DNA from 3 places in the Variovorax sp. 10N432 genome. Region 2 is predicted to be linked to each of the others. Evidence: predicted binding sites of a transcription regulator. Region 2 holds the regulator's gene; each other region holds the start of a gene.

Region 1 (6,121 bases), on a different contig from region 2:
CACGTCATTGCCGTCGCCACCCCACAGCACGTCGTTGCCGACCTGGCCGAACAGCTTGTCGTTGCCGACGTCGCCGATCAGTTGGTCGTTGCCCGCACCGCCCTGGAGTTCGTCGTTGCCGGTGCCGCCGTTGAGCGTGTCGTCCCCGCCGCGGCCGAACAGCAGATCGTTGTCGGCGCCGCCATCCAGGTGGTCGTTGCCGTCGCCGCCGTCCAGTTCGTCGGCGCCGGTGCCGCCGAACAGGGTGTCGTTGCCGGCGCCGCCATCGAGATAGTCGTTGTTCGCGCCGCCGTCGAGGTAGTCGGCACCCAGGCCACCTACGAGCGTGTCATTGCCGGCTTCGCCGAACATCACATCGTCGTCGGATTCGCCGGCGGCCAGGGTTTGCTTGGTCTCGTTGGTGCCGGTGAAGCCGTACATCACGTCATTGCCGTCGCCGCCCCAGAGCACATCGTTGCCGACCTGGCCGAAGAGCCTGTCGTCACCGACGCCGCCGATGAGCGCGTCGGCGCCATCGCCGCCCTGCAACTCGTCGTTGCCCGCACCGCCGAACAGGGTGTCATTTCCCTTCTGGCCCAGCAGCTGGTCGTTGCCGGCACCGCCGTCCACCGCGTCGTTGCCGGCGCCGGCATAGACCGTGTCGTTGCCGTTGCCGCCGTACATGACGTCGTTGTCGGTGTCCTGGGCGCCGAGGGTCTGGGCCGCTTCGTCCGATGAGTCGCCGCCGACCAGGATGTCGTCGCCTTCGCCGCCGTAGATCGTGTCGTTGCCCAGTCCGCCCAGGAGCACGTCCGCGCCGATGCCGCCGTCGAGCAGGTCGGTGCCGGCACCGCCTTCGAGCCGGTCGTTGCCTTCTTCGCCATAGATGTTGTCGTTGCCGGCATAGCCCATCAGGGTGTCGTTGCCGAGGCCGCCCCAGAGCTTGTCGTTGCGGGTGCTGCCGCCCATCACGTCGTCACCGTTGCCGGCGACGAAGTTCTCGATCAAGTTGACGTTGAAGTACTGGGTGTAGGCGGCCCAGTAGCCGACGTCGAAGCTGTCGTTGCCGTCAGTGCCGGTGAGGGTCTTCTGGTCGCTGCTGATCTTGACCTGGGAGGGGGTCCAGTCGATCCACTGGGTCGCGCTGACGGTGTAGCGGTTGTCCGTGTCGCGCAGGACCCTGTAGTTGCTGAAGGGCACCAGAGGGGGTACCGCAGCCATCGCGGTGGGCAAGGCCTGTACCGCGCGCGCGGCGATCGCCGCAGGCAGAGCATCACTTTTGCGAGCGGGAGCCGCCAGCGCGGCGTCGGCGGCACGGGCATTGCCCGCGATGTAGAAGCCGTAGTCAGCCGCCTTGATCTGGGTGATGCCCTTTTGCGCCAGGGTCTGGAACTCGGCGGTTTCCATGACGCCGTTCTCGTTGAGGTCGGACCAGGTGTTGAGGCCAGCCAACTCGTCGCCGCTGAGGAGGCCGTCCTTGTTGACGTCGAGGGCGGTGAGGGAGGCGACCGTCATGGCCTTCTTGGCCGCGTCGAGGAGAACGGGGGTGCGGGTGGCGATGCTGGCGGCGAGGTCGTTGGCGGGGGTCTTGGCCTCGTAGAAGGCGCCGATGGGGGCGTTTCCGTAAGGATTGGAAGGCGCTACATAGCCATTGGGGAACAGGTCGGTGGTGCCCGAAAGGAATTGCTGTGAATTCCATCGGGTCATGTCCTGATAGGTGCTCTGGTCCACCAGTCCTTTGCCGTTTAGGAGGTTCAACTCCCGCTCGAAACTAAACAGATTCGATAGGCTGGGCACAACGCTTGTATTGCTGCCATTGAGTTTGTTGGACAGTTGCTGGCCGAGTTTCAAGACTTCATCAAATCCTTCTTCATAGAATTGTTGTCCGTAATATCCTCCGTAGATACCTGCAACCGCCCCGATTACCAACGCAAACGGCGCGGAGACAACAGTGGTCGCCGCTCCTCCAACGAGAACGGCAGTCGCTTCTCCGGCCGACATTCCGGCCGCAACACCGCCGATCATTTTGATTGACTTGGCCAAATCGTCGCCGATCAATCCCTTGAGAAAACCAAGAGATGAATCTGCATGGCCTTTTGCGTCGAGGATTGCCTTCAACTCAATAGCGGCAGGCTCCCCCGCCTCTGCAATGGCCTTCAGCGCTTGAGGTGATCCTTCGATATAGACGACACCCGATTTTGTATACCACAAAAGCATGCTCATGAGTTGATCCTTCTAACTAGTCGAGAAAATATGAAACTGCCAAAAATAAAGGCCATCAAAATACCGAAAAACAAATTCATAACGAGTCCAGCTACCATTCCGTTCAACATGAAACGGTACGGAGTACTTTCGCCGTGACTTACATAGGCGCCAAACATGAACATCGCAAAAAGAATTCCTGCATTCCTGGTGTTTTCATAAAATTTTTCGTCGGAGAATTTTCTTATCAGCCTTTTCTTTTCCTGAGGCGGCAAATCGTCTAATTGAAGGTACCGACAACACGCTGCAGCAACTCCGGCTAGCCCGCACATGACTTGTCCAGGCATGACTTCTCTTGCACCTAGCCATCCTCCGGAGATTTTTTCAATCGTTTCCACGGCTATCTGTTGCATGCCTGCGATCGCCAGTAGTGCAGTCATTCCCAGAAGAAAATAGCGCCCGACTTTCTTGATTCGCATAAAACGAGTTCTTTCGCTGATCAAAAATGTGCTCTCTTCGCCGCGTTGTACACTGAGCTAAAGATCTGAGATCTCCTTGACGAAAGTTCTATCCCTCTACAGCTCGAAGTGTGTGATTGTGAGAATCAGGATTAATAAAAATTAGATATTTCCGCGAATGGCGCAGCTGGGCAGGGGATCTGTTTGTAATTTTCATTTCTTGAGGCAATTTCAGCTTCTCAACAGGGGGCCTGCGCGACCCGATTGCCAGCCAAACGCTGAAAACCTGAGCAACCACCCGCACGGGCGGCTGCGAGCAACAGCCACCAATCCTCCTATATGCCCAAGCGCGTGGCCGTGAGAAGCAAGCTGAATCTGAGCTGGAAAAATCCACAACTGGCTTGGCGTGGTGCCCTGGATACACGCCAGCTTCATTCAGGTCGCTCTCGCCGTCTTGCGCATTGCCATTTGCCCGCGAGGCAAAAGCTACATCGTCGATCCTGGGTCAATGCCGTTTTCCATTGACGACCGCCGCGTTGACGTTCTTTGAACCACCGGCAACGACGGCGACTTTTTCTTCGACTTGACGACCAATTGCCTCAATTGGTCTTGCCGCGCCGCGATCGCCAGCGTCTTGGCCGCCTCTTCTCCGAACTCGCGCACGGAGTAGACTGCCAAAGGTGCTGACCATCCGGTGCTCGGGTGACGGCCGTCCAGCGCCCAGAGTCAGCCGGGTGTCGCCGTCTGAAGGCAACTCCGGCAATGCCGCTCTTGTTGTTGCGTCGGACTACTTCCCTCGCGGCCACGGGCGGAGGGCAGTCAGCCGGCAACGGCCTTGGCGGTGCCCTGCGCAGATCCGCCTCGTCGGGATGGGGGCGCGCCAGCCCCGGCATCCGCCGAAGCTGCGCTTGGCGCTCGGCGATGGCCAGCAACTTGGCTTCGGGGCCGAAGCGACGGAGGCTGAAGTATTTGTTGGCTACTTCACCGGGCCCGAGATAGGTTTTCGCGATCCAGGCGATCGGGTTGCCATCGGTATCGACCTGACATGCCACGCCCGGAATGCCGGTCTTGTTGTTGCGCCTCAGGACATTGGCTCTTCTGCGCCGCGAAACGGGAGGGTGCTTCTTGACCATCTGGTCCCGCCATGCCTGGGCCCGCAACAGCGCAGCCATCTCCCCCTGGTGCATCTTGAAGCCGAACTGCCTGAACAGCGTGACGCCGCTGCGCTTCAATTGAACTTTCCACCCTCTCGGTCCGCGACTGATCCCGTACATCGAACGCATGAAGCCTGTCACCCTTTGAATTTTTGTGCGCACGATCTTCAGATTCAGGCGGCATTGCTGTCTGTGAGCGCACGCTACTTTTCTGGAGCGAAAGTTCCCGGGCGTGAGGAAAGGAGAAACTTCGGCGAGCGCGAGGCGACCATTCGAGGTGGGCCGGGTGCCTCAGAGGTTTCGAGACTTCAAATGAGGTCGAACGCCAGGACCAGGCCGCAAAACGCCCACGGCCAGAGGTCGCGCCCGCGCATTCGAGCGCATCCAGAAGGGCGCGACGCAGGTTCAAGCCATCAACCCCCTTTCCCGAAATTCTTGTGCTTGCGAACTTCAGAAGGAGGCCCTTGGATAGTCTGTGGGTCGATGCCGCCCGGCGCCGGAGAAACTTCCCGGTCGTTGCAATTCGTTGCTGCGCCTGCGCCGGAAACATGGAATACTGTGATTTCATACAGTATCCGGAGGCGCCATGGGCGACAGCTTCATCCCCGTCCACGCCCTCAAGGGCCGCGGCGCCGCGACGCGCCTGCCGCATCGTTTCGAGCGCGACGTGCGCGACGCCTTCGACGACGGCTGGGGCACGCTGGAAGAGGGCGAGGCCGAAGCCGAGGGCCTCCAGCCGGTGCAGACCGAGGTCCGCTTCGAGGACGTGAAATCGGTCTTGAGCGAGAACGACTCGCCTGACATTCCGTTCGACCGCTCGCTCAACCCCTACCGGGGCTGCGAGCACGGCTGCATCTATTGCTTCGCCCGGCCCACCCACAGCTACCTCAACCTCTCGCCCGGCCTGGACTTCGAGACCAAGCTGATCGCGAAGCGCAACGTCGCCGAGGTGCTGCGCGCCGAACTGGGCCGCAAGGCCTACCGGCCGAGCCAGATCGCGATCGGCACCGCGACCGATTGCTACCAGCCGATCGAACGCGAGCTGCGGCTCACGCGTTCGGTGATCGAAGTGCTGAAGGAGTCCCGCCATCCCTTCGGCCTCGTCACCAAGTCCAGCGCAGTCGAGCGCGACCTCGACCTGATCGCACCGATGGCCGCCGACCGGCTGGCCGCTGTCTACGTCACGATCACCACGCTCGACGCCGAACTGGCACGCAAGCTCGAGCCGCGGGCCGCCGCGCCGCACCGCCGGCTGCGCACCCTGCGCACCTTGGCCGACGCCGGCGTGCCGGTCGGCGTCAGCGTGGCGCCGCAGATTCCCTTCGTCACCGAAGACATGGAGCAGGTGCTCGAAGCCGCCTGGGAGGCCGGCGCGCGCTGCGCCTTCTACACCGTGGTCCGGCTGCCCTGGGAGGTCGCGCCGCTGTTCAAGCAGTGGCTCGAACTGCACTACCCGCCGCGGGCCGATCGCATCATGGCGCGCATCCGCGAGATGCGCGGCGGCAAGGACTACGACGCCGACTTCGCGACCCGCATGAAGGGCAGCGGCCTGTGGGCCGACCTGATCCGCCAGCGCTTCGAGAAGGCGACGAACCGCATCGGCTTCAACCGGCAGCGCATCGGGCTCGACCTCAGCGCGTTCCGACCACCTGGCGCAGCGGGGCAGGGCAGTCTGTTCTAGCACTGGCGCCCCCGCCGCCGGCCCCGCGCGCTTCGACGCCGCACCAGTCGCCGCCCAGCGCCTTCACCAGGAACACCGAGCCCAGCATGCGCTGCCCGGAAAGTTGGGCCGCCTGGCGCTCGATGTTCAACAGCGCCTGCTGGGCCGTGATGACGTCGAGGAAGGTGGTGGCGCCGCCCTCGTAGCGGCTGGCCGACATATCGAGCACCCGGCGCGCGCTGGCCACCGCCGTCTGCGACTGCGCCGCGGCGCGTTCGAGCGACGCCAGGCCGGTGATGCCGTCCTCGGCCTCCTGCATCGCGGTCAGCACCACCCGGCGGTAGCTGGCGACGGTGGCGTCGTAGCCGGCCTTCGTGAAGTCGACGTTGGCGCGGATGCGGCCGCCGTCGAAGATCGTCTGGGTCGCCGAGACGCCGATCGACCACAGCACGCTCTGGGCATCGAACAGGGTCGACAGGCTGCGGCTGTCGACGCCGCCCGTGGGCAGCAGGTTCACGCTCGGGTAGAAGGCCGCGGTGGCGACGCCGATCTGCGCGTTGGCGGCGGCCATCGCGCGCTCGGCGGCGGCGACGTCGGGCCGGCGCTCCAGCGCGTCCGACGGAACGCCGAGCGGGATCGCCGGCGGCCGCAGCGGCTGGATGTCCGGT
Region 2 (6,121 bases):
ACCGCTCCACCCGTGGTGGGCCCAGGCGAAGGGCATGGCGCCCGGCAAGGTGACGGCGGCGAACATGAGGCTGCGACGTTTCATGCGGGAACTCCTTTCGGGCTGCGCGAGGTCATCAATAGGCGATCCAGCGGCCGCAAAACACGACCGCCAGCCAGATCGCAGTGGACGACAACATCTGTACCCGCGCCAGCAGGTCGAGTTTGGCCAGTGAGCGGCGGGCATGGAACCACAGCGCGTTGGCGCCGGCCACCCCTAGCAGGCCCATCTTGACCAGAAACACCGGGTTCGCGAGCAACTCGGCCGGCTGGGTGGCGAACATCAACGATCCGCTGGCGGCCGCCAGCGCGAAGCCGGACAGCGCGAGGGTCAGCGACAGCCTGGCCAACCCCTGCACCGGCAGCACGGCAGCGCGGCCGAGGACGCGGGCCTCGAGGGCCACCAGGTTGCCCAGCAGCAAGGCGATGCCGACGATGTGCACGACCTCCAGGGCCGGGTAGGCCCAGGGGGTCGAGCGCAACGCCTCGAGCACGGGATCAGCCGGCGGAGGCGTCCGCCAGCAGTTCCAGCATGAGTGAGATGCGCGCCTTGACCGGCGTCAGCGCGCCGGCGTCGCGCAGGCGCTGGCCGGGCTTCGGGAGGATCCGCCCCTCGGCGCAGCGCGTCGCACGCAGCACCGAGACGCCCTCGGCCTGGGCCCGCAGCGCCGCCGCCTCCAGCGCCTGGTGCACGGTGCCGTTGCCGGTTGCCGCGAGCACGATCCCCTGCACCGGCTCGGCACCGCCACGGCGGCGCTCCTCGAGCAGCATCTCGACCAGGGAGCCGCGTGCCTCGGCGTGGCTCAGCAGGATCTCGACCCGCGGCCAGGCGGTGGCCGCGGCGATCCGATCGAACGACGAGCGCGCGGTCGGGTCCGCCTGCGGCCAGTCCCTGAGTTGCCTGACGGCCCCTTCCTCGACATAGGCCAGCGGACCGGCATCGCCGGAATCGAAGGCGTCGAGACGGTAGGTGTGGACTTTCTGAACCTCGACGGCGCTGTGAACCGTACCGGCGCACACCACGACCACGCCCCGGGCGTCCGGTGCTGTGGCGACCGCGATCGCATCGCGCAGGTTCTGCGGCCCGTCGGGCGCCAGTGCGCTCGCCGGCCGCATCGCACAGGTCAGGACCACCGGCTTCGAAGGCGCGAGCACGGCCTGCAGGAAGAACGCGGTCTCTTCCAGCGTATCGGTGCCGTGGGTGATGACCAGGCCGGCGACGTCCGGCTGGGCGAGCCAGTGGGCACAGCGCTGTGCCAGGGTGCGCCAGATCGCGAAACTCATGTCCTTGCTGTCCACCTGCGCCACCTGCTCGGCCGCGAGCGCGATGCCCGCCGGAGCGTCGATGCCGTGCAGCAGGTCGGCGACGCCGACTTCCCCGGCCGTGTAGCCGATGTTGTCGTTCGCCGCACCGGCGCGGCCCGAGATGGTGCCGCCGGTGCCCAGCACCACGACGCGACGGGCGGAATTCCCCGAGATGTGATCCATGTCTTGCCAACTTCTCGAAACTGGTTAAAAATACAGGTACTGGACGTTTAGCCAGTGCCTCCACAGGAGCCTACATGCAGTTCGCCGTCAAGCTTACAGCCCGCCAGCAGCAGATCCTCGACTTGATCCAGAGTGCCATCGCGCGCACCGGCGCGCCTCCCACGCGGGCCGAGATCGCCGCCGAGCTCGGCTTCAAGTCGGCCAACGCGGCCGAAGAACACCTGCAGGCGCTGGCCCGCAAGGGCGTCATCGAGCTGGTCAGCGGCACTTCCCGCGGCATCCGCCTCAAGGGCGACGCCCTGCGCTCGCTCAACGAATCCCGCAACAACCAGTTCTCGCTGTCGCTGCCCGGCATGGCGCAGCTGGCGCTGCCGCTGATCGGCCGCGTGGCGGCCGGTTCGCCGATCCTGGCCCAGGAGCACGTCGACCAGACCTACTACGTCGAGAACACCCTCTTCCAGCGCCAGCCCGACTACCTGCTCAAGGTGCGCGGCATGTCCATGCGCGATGCCGGCATCATGGACGGCGACCTGCTGGCGGTCCAGTCCACCAAGGAAGCCCGCAACGGGCAGATCGTGGTGGCCCGCCTCGGCGACGAGGTCACGGTCAAGCGCCTCAAGCGCAACAAGCAGGTCATCGAGCTGCACGCCGAGAACCCCGACTACCCCACCATCGTGGTCCAGCCCGGCGAGCCCTTCGAGATCGAGGGCCTGGCGGTCGGCCTGATCCGCAACACGATGCTGATGTAAGCCCGCCTTTTCGTTCACGCACGCGGTCCTGCGTGCGCACCCGGTCCGGCCGCGACAGGTGGCGGGCGTATGGCCAAGAGCCATCACCCTGTCCTGGCCGATGAAAGCAATCCTGCCTGTGTTCAACCTCTGACTTTTCTGGAGTTCACATGGGAATCGCTCTACTCAGCATCGCTGACTTTCTGACGCCGTTGCAATCGCTGGCCGACCGCTGGATGCCCCGGCGCCGCTCGAGCCGGGCGATGTCCTCGGGCCTGCGCTACGTCGGGATTCGCCCGAGCTGCCCGCTGCGCCAGGGCACGGCCGGTCCGGCGGCCGCCGCTGGGGCCACGGCACGCCCGCTGCGCGTGGTCCGCATGGTCGACGCACAGCAGCCGGGCCGCGCGGCCGGCCGCATGGTGATCTCCGGACGCATGGCCGATGTCTGCGCCGAGCTCGACCGCCTGGTCGCGCTGGAGGCCGCCCAGGCGCTGCCGCAGGCCGCCCACCTGCACTGATAGCTGCACTGAAGCACCGAAGCGCGACACAAAGTCGCCGCGCTGGCACAGCATGCCGTTCGTGCAAGGCACAATGGCATGCCATGAACATTGTGATCCTCGACGACTATCAGGACGCCGTGCGCAAGCTGAATTGCGCTGCCAAGCTCGACGCCTATGCAGCCAAGGTGTACACGAACACGGTCAAGGGCATCGGCCAGCTGTCGGTCCGGCTCAAGGACGCCGACGTGATCGTGCTGATCCGCGAGCGCACCCAGATCACCCGGCAACTGATCGAGAAGCTGCCCAAGCTCAAGCTGATCTCGCAGACCGGCCGGGCCGGCGGGCACATCGACATCAACGCCTGCACCGAGCAGGGCGTCGCCGTCGCCGAGGGGTCGGGCTCCCCGCTGGCGCCCGCCGAACTCACCTGGGCGCTGATCATGGCCGCGATGCGGCGCCTGCCGCAGTACATCAGCAACCTGAAGCACGGCGCCTGGCAGCAGGCCGGCCTCAAGTCGGCATCGATGCCGCCGAACTTCGGCCTCGGCTCGGTGTTGAAGGGCAAGACCCTGTGCATCTGGGGCTACGGGCGCATTGGCCAGCTGGTGGCGCGCTACGGCCAGGCCTTCGGCATGCAGGTCGTGATCTGGGGGCGTGAGCAGAGTTGCACCAAGGCGCGCTCCGACGGCTTCCAGGTGGCACCCAACCGCGAAGCCTTCTTTGCCGCGGCCGACGTTCTGTCGGTGCACCTGCGGCTCAGCGACGAGACCCGCGGCCTGGTGACGCTCGAAGACCTGTCGCGCATGAAGCCGACCGCGCTGTTCGTCAATACCTCGCGTGCCGAGCTGGTCGAGCAGGATGCCTTGCTGGCCGCCCTCAACCGCGGGCGCCCCGGGCTGGCGGCCATCGACGTCTTCGAGAGCGAGCCGCCGCTGCAGGGCCACGCGCTGCTGCGGCTCGAGAACTGCATCTGCACGCCGCACATCGGCTACGTCGAGCAAGACAGCTACGAGATGTACTTCGGCCAGGCCTTCGACAACGTCGTGAGCTTCATCAAGGGCAACCCGACCAACATCGTCAATCCCGGCGCGCTGCAGGTCCGTCGTTGAGCCGGCCTGCTCTGCCGGCCACCTTGTGGGCCTTGCTGGCAGGCAATTTCGTGATCGGCACCGGGGTGATGGTGGTGCCGGGCACGCTCAACGAGCTGAGCCAGTCGCTCCAGGTCGGCGCGGCCACCGCCGGCCAGCTGATCACCGCCGGCGCGATCGTCATGTGCCTCGGTGCGCCGCTGCTGGCCGCGCTGGTCGCCGGCTGGGATCGCCGCCGGCTGCTGGCCTTCACCATGCTCTGGTATGCCGCCGGCCACCTGCTGGCGACGCAGATGCCGAATTTCGGCAGCCTGCTGCTGGTGCGCATGCTGACCGTCGTCGCGCCGGCGGTCTTCACCGCGCAGGCCGCGGCCTGCGCCGGGCTGCTGGTGCCGGCCGAGCAGCGCGGCCGCGCCGTCACCTTCGTCTTCCTCGGCTGGTCGATGGCCTCGGTGCTGGGCCTGCCGATCGGTGCGCTGGTCGGCGGGCACTTCGGCTGGCGGGCGGCCTTCGGCGTGATCGCCGGACTGTCGGTGGTGAGCGCGGCCTGGATCTGGCGCCAGTTGCCCACCGGCATCCGCCCCGCGGCGCTGTCCCGCGAGGCCTGGGGCCGCGTCTTCAGGAGCCCGCTGCTGATGGGCGTGGTCTGCGTCACGGCCCTGCAGGGCGCCGGCCAGTTCGTGCTGTTCAGCTACTTCGCACCGATCGTGCGAGAGAGCCTGGGCGCCGACGCGACGCAGATGGGCCTGCTGTGGGGCTGGTTCGGCCTCTGCGGCCTGCTGGGCAACATGGCCGTGAGCCGCTACATCGACCGCATCGGGGCAGCGCGCATGGTGCTGGTCACCACGGTGCTGATCGCAACGAGCCTGCTGCTGTGGCCGCTGGCGGTCAGCTTCGCGACGCTGGCGCTGATCCTGGTGCCTTGGGGCCTGGGTTGCTTCGCCACCAACTCGGCCCAGCAGGCGCGACTGGTCTCGCTCTCGCCGGCACTGGCGCCGGGCTCGGTGGCGCTGAACAGTTCCGGCATCTATGTCGGCCAGGCAGTGGGCGCGGCGGCCGGGGGCTGGCTGCTGGCCCACGACGCCGCCCCGTGGATGAACTGGGCCGGGCTGGTCACCATGCTGCTGGCGCTGGCACTGAGCATGGCGGTCGACCGCGCGCAGCGCCGCGCGCCCGCATTCAGCGCTTGATCGGCCGCGGGGCGATTTCCGCTTCGGTGCTCGGATCGAACAGCTCGAAGTCGATCACATGCGGATCGTTCGAGGGCGTCGGCGCCTTGGCCGGCTCGAGCGGTGTCGGCATCGTCTCGTAGGCCGTCTTGTCGAAGGCGCCGAGGTCCATCTCCAGGTCGGGCAGCACGGCCGGACGGACGGTCGGGGCCGGGGCGGCCGGCGACAGCTGCGCATCCGGGTCGATCACCGTCTCGTGCTGCATGCCCTGGTCGATCGAGCCATAAATAGAGGGCGGCAGCACCGGGCCGCCAGCGATCGCCGGCGGCGCCAGTTCGGTGTCCGGCGGGGCGGTCACGGTCGGTGGCCCTTCGCGCACCTGCGTGTCGGCGAAGGCATGGGGCTCGAAGGCGGCAGCGGGCGCGCTGGCGGGATCGATGACTTCCTTGGCCACCGAATAGAGCAGCAGCAGTTCCTGGTAGGCGGCCAGGTCGAAGGCTTCGTCGTTGTGGCCGGGCCTGCGGAACACCAGCTCCTCGATCAGCGCCAGGGTCCCCGGCGCGGGCCACAGCGCCTCGATGCGCGCCAACGCGCTGCGGTAGTGCTCGAGGCCTTTGCCGGTGTCGGTGAAGTGGGCGAAAGACGGCACATCGGCATTGAAGACGCGTTCGAAGTCCTCGGCCAGCCGTGTGTAGTCGTCTTCGCGTTCGAGCGAATGGAAGATCCTCAGCAGATCGAGATAGGCCAGCGCGCTGGTGCCGGGATTGGCGGCGATGTGCTCGCGCAGGACTGCGATCGCCTGGTCGTGCTGGCCCAGCGACAGAAAGAAATCGGATTGCTGCTGGACGTCGAACAGCTCTTCTGTGTTGACCGGCCGCACAGGGGTACCTTCGGCCAGCTGGGCCGGGTGCGGCAGCGGTGCGTGCGGGCCGCTGTCGAGGTCGTCGTCGGGCTCGAGCGGCGCGAACGGCGTCGGCCCGAAGGTCCTGGGGCCGACGTTGCGCCGCTTGCCGGGCGGCTCCGAGTCCAGGTCCATCTCGTCGTCGAGCAGACCGCCGTGCGGGCGCGGACGGCGCGGGTCGTCGACACCAGGCGGCGCTTCGCCCCACC
Region 3 (6,121 bases), on a different contig from region 2:
AATCCCTTCGTGCCAGGGGTCTGCGCCAGATCAAATGCAGTTTGTCACACGCTATCGATTTGATAGCCAACAAGCGCCGGGCGGCGCGGCCGACCGGCGCCACTGGAAACAAACCCAGGCTCCGGCGAAGGGGCTTTCGACCCCGCAGTCCGAAGGGACAGGAAGCCGCCGCCGGACACGCGTTCAGCGCCAGGCGGCGCGCATCCGGCTCAGCAGGTCGATCGTGGCGGCCGGCGGCGGCACGTGGGGCGCGCGCTCGGGCGGCGGCGGCCAGGTCTGCTGCTCGAAGCGCTGGGCATCGGCGGCGGGAATGAAGCGGGTGCGGCCCGCGTACAGGTGGCGGTCGCCGCGCGCCGCCTGCTGCGTCACGTAGAAGCGCTGCGGCACCAGCAGGTGCAGGTGGTCGCGGGCACGGGTCATGGCGACGTACAGCAGCCGGCGCTCTTCTTCGAGCTCGCGGGCGCCCTGCGCCACGTCGGCCGGGATGCAGCCGTCGACCACGTTGAGCACGTGGACCGACTTCCACTCCTGGCCCTTGGCGGAGTGGATGGTCGACAGGATCAGGTAGTCCTCGTCGAGCAGCGGCGGTCCGGGGCGGTCGCTGGTGGCCTCGGGCGGGTCGAGCGTGAGCTCGGTCAGGAAGCGCTCGCGCGAGCCGTAGCCGGCGGCCAGCCGGGCCAGCTGCTCGACGTCGCCGCGCCGCACGGCGGCATCGTCGTGAAGCCGCTCCAGGTGCGGGAGGTACCAGTCGAGCGCCAGTTCCATGTCGGCGGGCCAGGACAGCCCCGGGGCGCGCAGCGCGGCGTAGGTGGCTGCGAAACGGGTCCATTCGACCTGCGCCGCGGCCGGCGGCACGAAGTCCTGCACCGCGGCGCCCGGATCGCCCGCCCGGTCCATGGCATCGAGCAGCCGCGCCGAGCTGACCGGGCCGATCCCCGGGATCATCTGGGTGACCCGGAAGCCGGCCATCCGGCCGCGCGGATTCTGGGCGAAACGCAGCACCGCGAGCAGGTCCTTGACGTGGGCCGCCTCCAGGAACTTGAGCCCCCCGTATTTCACGTAGGGGATGTTGCGCCGCGCCAGTTCCAGCTCGAGCGCGGCGCTGTGGCTGGAGGTGCGGAACAGCACCGCCTGCGACTTCAGCGCCAGGCCGCCCTCGCGGTGGGCCAGCACCCGGTCGGCGACCCAGCAGGCCTGCTGCGCTTCGTCGGGCACCAGCACCAGCTGCGGCCTGCCGGCCGAGGGCTTGTCGGTCCACAGGGTCTTGGCGTGCCGTTCGGCGGCGCCGGCGATGAGCGCATTGGAGACGTCGAGGATCGGCTGGGTCGACCGGTAGTTGCGCTCCAGCGTGACGATCCGCACCGGCTGGCCGAATTGATGCGGGAAGTCGAGGATGTTGCGGACCGTGGCGCCACGGAACGAATAGATCGACTGGGCGTCGTCCCCGACCACGGTCAGGCCGCGGCCATCGGGCTTCATGGCACGCAGGATGGCGGCCTGAAGCAGGTTGGTGTCCTGGTATTCGTCGACCAGCACGTGGTCGAATCGGCCCCCCACCTGCTCGGCCAGCGCGGGCTCGGCGACCATCGCCGACCAGTAGAGGAGCAGGTCGTCGTAGTCGAGCACCTGTTGCTGCTGCTTGGCCTCGACGTAGGCGCCGAACAGCCGCTTGAGCTCGGCCTCCCATTCGGCGCACCAGGGGAAGGCCTCTTTCAGCACCTCGGCCAGTGGCGCGCAGGTGTTGACCGTGCGCGAATAGATCGACAGGCAGGTGCCCTTCTGCGGAAAGCGCCGCGTGCTGGACGACAGGCCGAGGTCGTGGCGCACCAGTCCCATGAGGTCCTCGGCGTCGCCGCGGTCATGGATGGTGAAGTTCTCGCTCAGGCCGATCTGCGCCGCGTACGCGCGCAGCAGCCGGGCGCCGATGCCGTGGAAGGTGCCGGCCCAGGGCAGTGCCGGCGGCGCCTGCGAGGCCAGGCCCAGCACGCGCTGCAGCACCTGGCCGGCGCGGCGCTCCATCTCCTGCGCCGCGCGGCGGGAGAAGGTCAGCAGCAGGAGGCGCTGCGGGTCGGCGCCGCCGGCGATCAGGTGCGCCACGCGGTGCGCCAGCGTGCTGGTCTTGCCCGAGCCGGCGCCGGCGATCACCAGCAGCGGACGCGGGTCCTGCTGCCCCGGGTCCAGGGCGGCGTCGACGCCGTGCAGGACCGCGGCGCGCTGGGCCTCGTTGAGGGTCGCGAGCGCTTCAGCCAGCCGCTCGGCCTGGCTTCCGGCCGCGGTGGGAAGAGGGGTGGCAAGGCGCTGCATCGACGCAACTGTACTGTATGTCCGTCCAGTCGGACAGCGGCGCCGCCGGGGACCGGATGACATAATCGCGCCTCGCTGCAACCGGAGACTCGCGCATGGAAATCGATCCGTCTCGGCAGCTTTCACTTCCCCTCTGACGCGCCGTTGGCGAGGGAGTTGAAAGCGCCCCGCCCCTCGCCCCAACGCCAGACATTTCAAGGGAGTGAGCCATGCTCAACATCTTCACGCTTGCCAACGGCCGCCTCGTCCAGGAAGAGATCGAGGCCCTGGAAGAGCTGTCCAAGTTCCAGCCGATCTGGGTCGACCTCGAATCGCCGACGGTCGAGGAGAAGCGCTGGATCAAGCAGTACTACGGCCTGTCGATCCCCGAAGACGCGATGGACGAGGACATCGAGGAGTCGGCCCGCTTCTACGAGGAAGACAACGGCGAGCTCCACATCCGCAGCGACTTCCTGATTGCCGACGACGAGAACCCGCGCTCGGTGCGCGTCGCCTTCATCCTGAACCAGCACAACACCGAGCTGCGCAGCCGCGGCGTGCTGTTCTCGATCCACGACGAGGACGTGCCGGTGTTCCGGCTGCTGCGCATGCGCGCGCGGCGTGCCCCGGGGCTGATCGAGGATGCCAAGGAAGTGCTGCTGAAGCTGTTCGACGCCGACGCCGAGTACTCGGCCGACACGCTCGAGAACATCTACGACGAACTCGAGATCGCCGGCCGGAAGGTGCTGTCGGGCAACGTCAGCGACGAGCTGGCCGGCGAGGTGCTGGGCCTGATCGCGCGCCAGGAAGACTTGAACGGGCGCATCCGCCGCAACGTGATGGACACCCGCCGCGCCGTGAGCTTCATGATGCGCAGCCGGATGCTCAACGCCGAGCAGTTCGAGGAGGCGCGGCAGATCCTGCGCGACATCGAGTCGCTGGACAACCACACGGCCTTCCTGTTCGACAAGATCAACTTCCTGATGGATGCGACCGTCGGTTTCATCAACATCAACCAGAACAAGACCATCAAGATCTTCTCGGTGGCGAGCGTCGCGCTGCTGCCGCCGACCCTGATCGCCAGCGTCTACGGCATGAACTTCAAGTTCATGCCCGAAGTCGACTGGAGCTACGGCTACGCGTATGCGATCGTGCTGATGATCATCAGCGCGCTGGGGCCGATGTGGTACTTCCGCCGGCGGGGGTGGCTCAAGTAGCCTCGCCCTGCTCGGCGGGCGGCGGCAGGGTCGCCAGCCACCCATCGATCAGCGCCAGGCTGTAGCGGCTCGCGACCACCGAGACGAAGCGCGTGAAGTCGCCGTGCGCCTCGTCGTCGGCGCGGTCGGAAATGGTGCGCACCGCGGCGAAGGGCACGCCGAAGTCGTGGCACACCTGGGCCACCGCTGCGCCTTCCATCTCGACCGCCAGCGCGTCCGGCAGGTCGTTGCGCAGCGCGCTGCTTTCGGCGGCGGACGACACGAAGCGGTCGCCGCTCACCAGCAGGCCGCGGTGCACCGCGGGCGCGGCCAGCCCGAAATCCTCGACCACCTGCTGCCCTAGCAGGCCCACCGTGTCGGCCAGCACGCCGGCGGCCACCGCGGCCAGCGCGTCGCTGATCGCCGTGTCGGCCGCGAAACGCGCATGGCCGGTGAGCGGCACCTCGTACTTCGGGAAGATCGGCGAGGCGTCGAGGTCGTGCTGCAGCAGCCGGGTCGCGACCACCACGTCGCCGACCCGGACACCCGGCGCCAGCCCGCCGGCGACGCCGGTGAAGACGATCGCCTGCGCCTGGAAGCGCTCGAGCAGCACGGTGGCCGTGAGCGCCGCCGCGACCTTGCCGATGCGCGACAGCACCGCCACCACCGGCTGCCCCTGCAGATGGCCGACCCAGAAGTCGCGCCCCGCCACGCGCACGCGCTGCTCGTCCGGCATCTGCGCCAGCAGCGCAGCCAGTTCCTCGTGCATCGCGGCGACGATGGCGATCGTCATTGCTTGATGTCGACCCCGTAGAAGGTGTGGCGCCCGAAGGGGCTCAGCTTGAAGTCCACGACCTCCTTGCGCACCGGCTTCAACTGCACCGCGTGCGCGATCGTGAACCAGGGCGCCTGCTCCTTGAAGACCACCTGCGCCTTCTTGTAGAGCGCGTCGCGCTCGGCCTGCTTGGGCACGTTCTTGGCCTTCACGACCAGCTCCTCGTAGGGCTGGTAGCAGAACTTGGCGACGTTGCTGCCGTTCGACTGCGCCGAGGCGCAGCCCAGGAGCGTGTACATGAAGTTGTCCGGATCGCCGTTGTCGCCGGTCCAGCCCAGCATGCCCATCTGGTGCTCGCCGGCCTGCATGCGCTTGCGGTATTCGCCCCATTCGAAGCTCTTGATCTCGGCCTTGACGCCGACCTTGGCCAGGTCGGCCTGCATCAGCTCGGCGATCCGCTTGGCGTTCGGGTTGTAGGGCCGCTGCACCGGCATCGCCCACAGGTCGGTCGTGAAGCCGTCCGGGTAGCCGGCCTGCGCCAGCAGCTTCTTGGCCGCTTCGGGATCGTAGGGGTCGTCCTTGATGGCGTCGTTGTAGGACCACATGGTCGGCGGGATCGGGTTCTTGGCGGCGACGCCGGTGGTCAGGTAGACGCCATCGATGATGGCTTTCTTGTTGATCGCCATGTTGATGGCCTTGCGCACCCGCACGTCGTCGAAGGGCTTCTTCTGCGTGTTGTAGGCCAGGTAGCCGACATTGAGGCCGGCCTGCTCGAGCACCTGCACGTTCGAGTCCTTGCGGATCGCGTCGAGGTCGGCCGGGTTCGGGTAGGGCATGACGTGGCATTCGCCCTTCTGCAGCTTGGCCCAGCGCACCGAGGCATCGGGCGTGATGGCGAAAATCAGGTCATCGATCTTGGCCTTGCCGCCCCAGTACTGCGGGAAGGCCTTGAAGCGCACGATCGCGTCTTTCTGGTACTGGACGAGGTAGAACGGGCCGGTGCCGATCGGGTCCTGGTCGATCTTCTCGGGCGTGCCGGCCTTGAGCATCGCGATCGCGTATTCCTTCGACTGGATGCCCGCGTAGGGCATCGCGAGGTTGGCGAGGAAGGGCGCCTCGGGCTTGTTGAGCACGAACTTGACCGTGTAGTCATCGATGCGGTCGATGGACTTCAAGAGCTTCGGCATGCCCATGTCGTTGAAGTACGAGTGGTTTGTGCTCGTGACCTTGAAGTAGGGATCGTTCTCCTTCCACTGCCGCTCCATCATGAAGATGACGTCGTCGGCGTTGAAGTCGCGCGTCGGCTTGAAGCTCTTGGACGTGTTGTGCCACTTGACGCCCTGGCGCAGCTTGAAGGTGTACTCGGTGCCGTCGGGCGAGATGGTCCAGCTCTCGGCCAGGCCGGGCACGACCTTGGTGCCGCCGCGCTCGAACTCGACCAGGTTGTTGTAGACCTGCGTGGTGACGTCGAACGAGGTACCGGTGGTGTTCACGGCAGCGTAGAAATTCTCGGGACTGCCTTCGGAGCAAAACACCAGGGTCTTGGCCGACGCGGCGCCGCAGGCCAGCGCGAGCGCGGCCGGTGCCAGCAGCGCGGCCGCGCGGAAGCGGCGCGAGAGAGGGGACGTGGTGGGCATGTCGTTCGACTCCTTCAAGGTTGAGGCCGCGCGGACGCGGATGGGGAAACTTCGGCTGGCAGGAATTTTTCGGCGTGATGGCAGGCCACCATGCGCTCGTCGAGCAGGCGCGGCAGCGGCCGCTCGCTGCGGCAGCGCTCGGTGGCATGCGCGCAGCGGGTGTTGAAGACGCAGCCCGGCGGCGGTGCCAGCGGCGAGGGCAGTTCGCCCTTGAGCACGATGCGTTCGGC

Evidence for each region. The regulator LexA, encoded in region 2, represses DNA repair genes until DNA is damaged. The targets are predictions, from matches to a motif close to ACTGTATNNNNATACAGT.
Region 1: a site for LexA is predicted at 4,349-4,366, ahead of AC1DF3_RS07810 (PA0069 family radical SAM protein). Genes of this name have one in related genera too.
Region 3: a site for LexA is predicted at 2,317-2,334, ahead of AC1DF3_RS11980 (ATP-dependent helicase). Genes of this name have one in related genera too.

Annotation. Positions count from the first base shown of each region.
Region 1 covers NZ_JBFTHX010000005.1:27,945-34,065, reverse strand. The annotation lists gene AC1DF3_RS07825 (calcium-binding protein) at 1-2,202, opposite strand, end outside; gene AC1DF3_RS07820 (hypothetical protein) at 2,199-2,660, opposite strand; gene AC1DF3_RS07815 (AP2 domain-containing protein) at 3,239-3,871, opposite strand; gene AC1DF3_RS07810 (PA0069 family radical SAM protein) at 4,380-5,474, shown strand; gene AC1DF3_RS07805 (efflux transporter outer membrane subunit) at 5,425-6,121, opposite strand, start outside.
Region 2 covers NZ_JBFTHX010000001.1:489-6,609, reverse strand. The annotation lists gene AC1DF3_RS00040 (DUF6152 family protein) at 1-84, opposite strand, end outside; gene AC1DF3_RS00035 (hypothetical protein) at 116-532, opposite strand; gene AC1DF3_RS00030 (asparaginase) at 537-1,526, opposite strand; gene lexA (transcriptional repressor LexA) at 1,601-2,275, shown strand; gene AC1DF3_RS00020 (hypothetical protein) at 2,425-2,772, shown strand; gene AC1DF3_RS00015 (D-2-hydroxyacid dehydrogenase family protein) at 2,856-3,863, shown strand; gene AC1DF3_RS00010 (MFS transporter) at 3,860-5,032, shown strand; partial or broken gene AC1DF3_RS00005 (hypothetical protein) at 5,022-6,121, opposite strand, start outside.
Region 3 covers NZ_JBFTHX010000008.1:91,751-97,871, reverse strand. The annotation lists gene AC1DF3_RS11980 (ATP-dependent helicase) at 184-2,304, opposite strand; gene corA (magnesium/cobalt transporter CorA) at 2,514-3,500, shown strand; gene AC1DF3_RS11970 (5'-methylthioadenosine/adenosylhomocysteine nucleosidase) at 3,493-4,272, opposite strand; gene AC1DF3_RS11965 (ABC transporter substrate-binding protein) at 4,269-5,891, opposite strand; gene AC1DF3_RS11960 (dipeptide ABC transporter ATP-binding protein) at 5,906-6,121, opposite strand, start outside.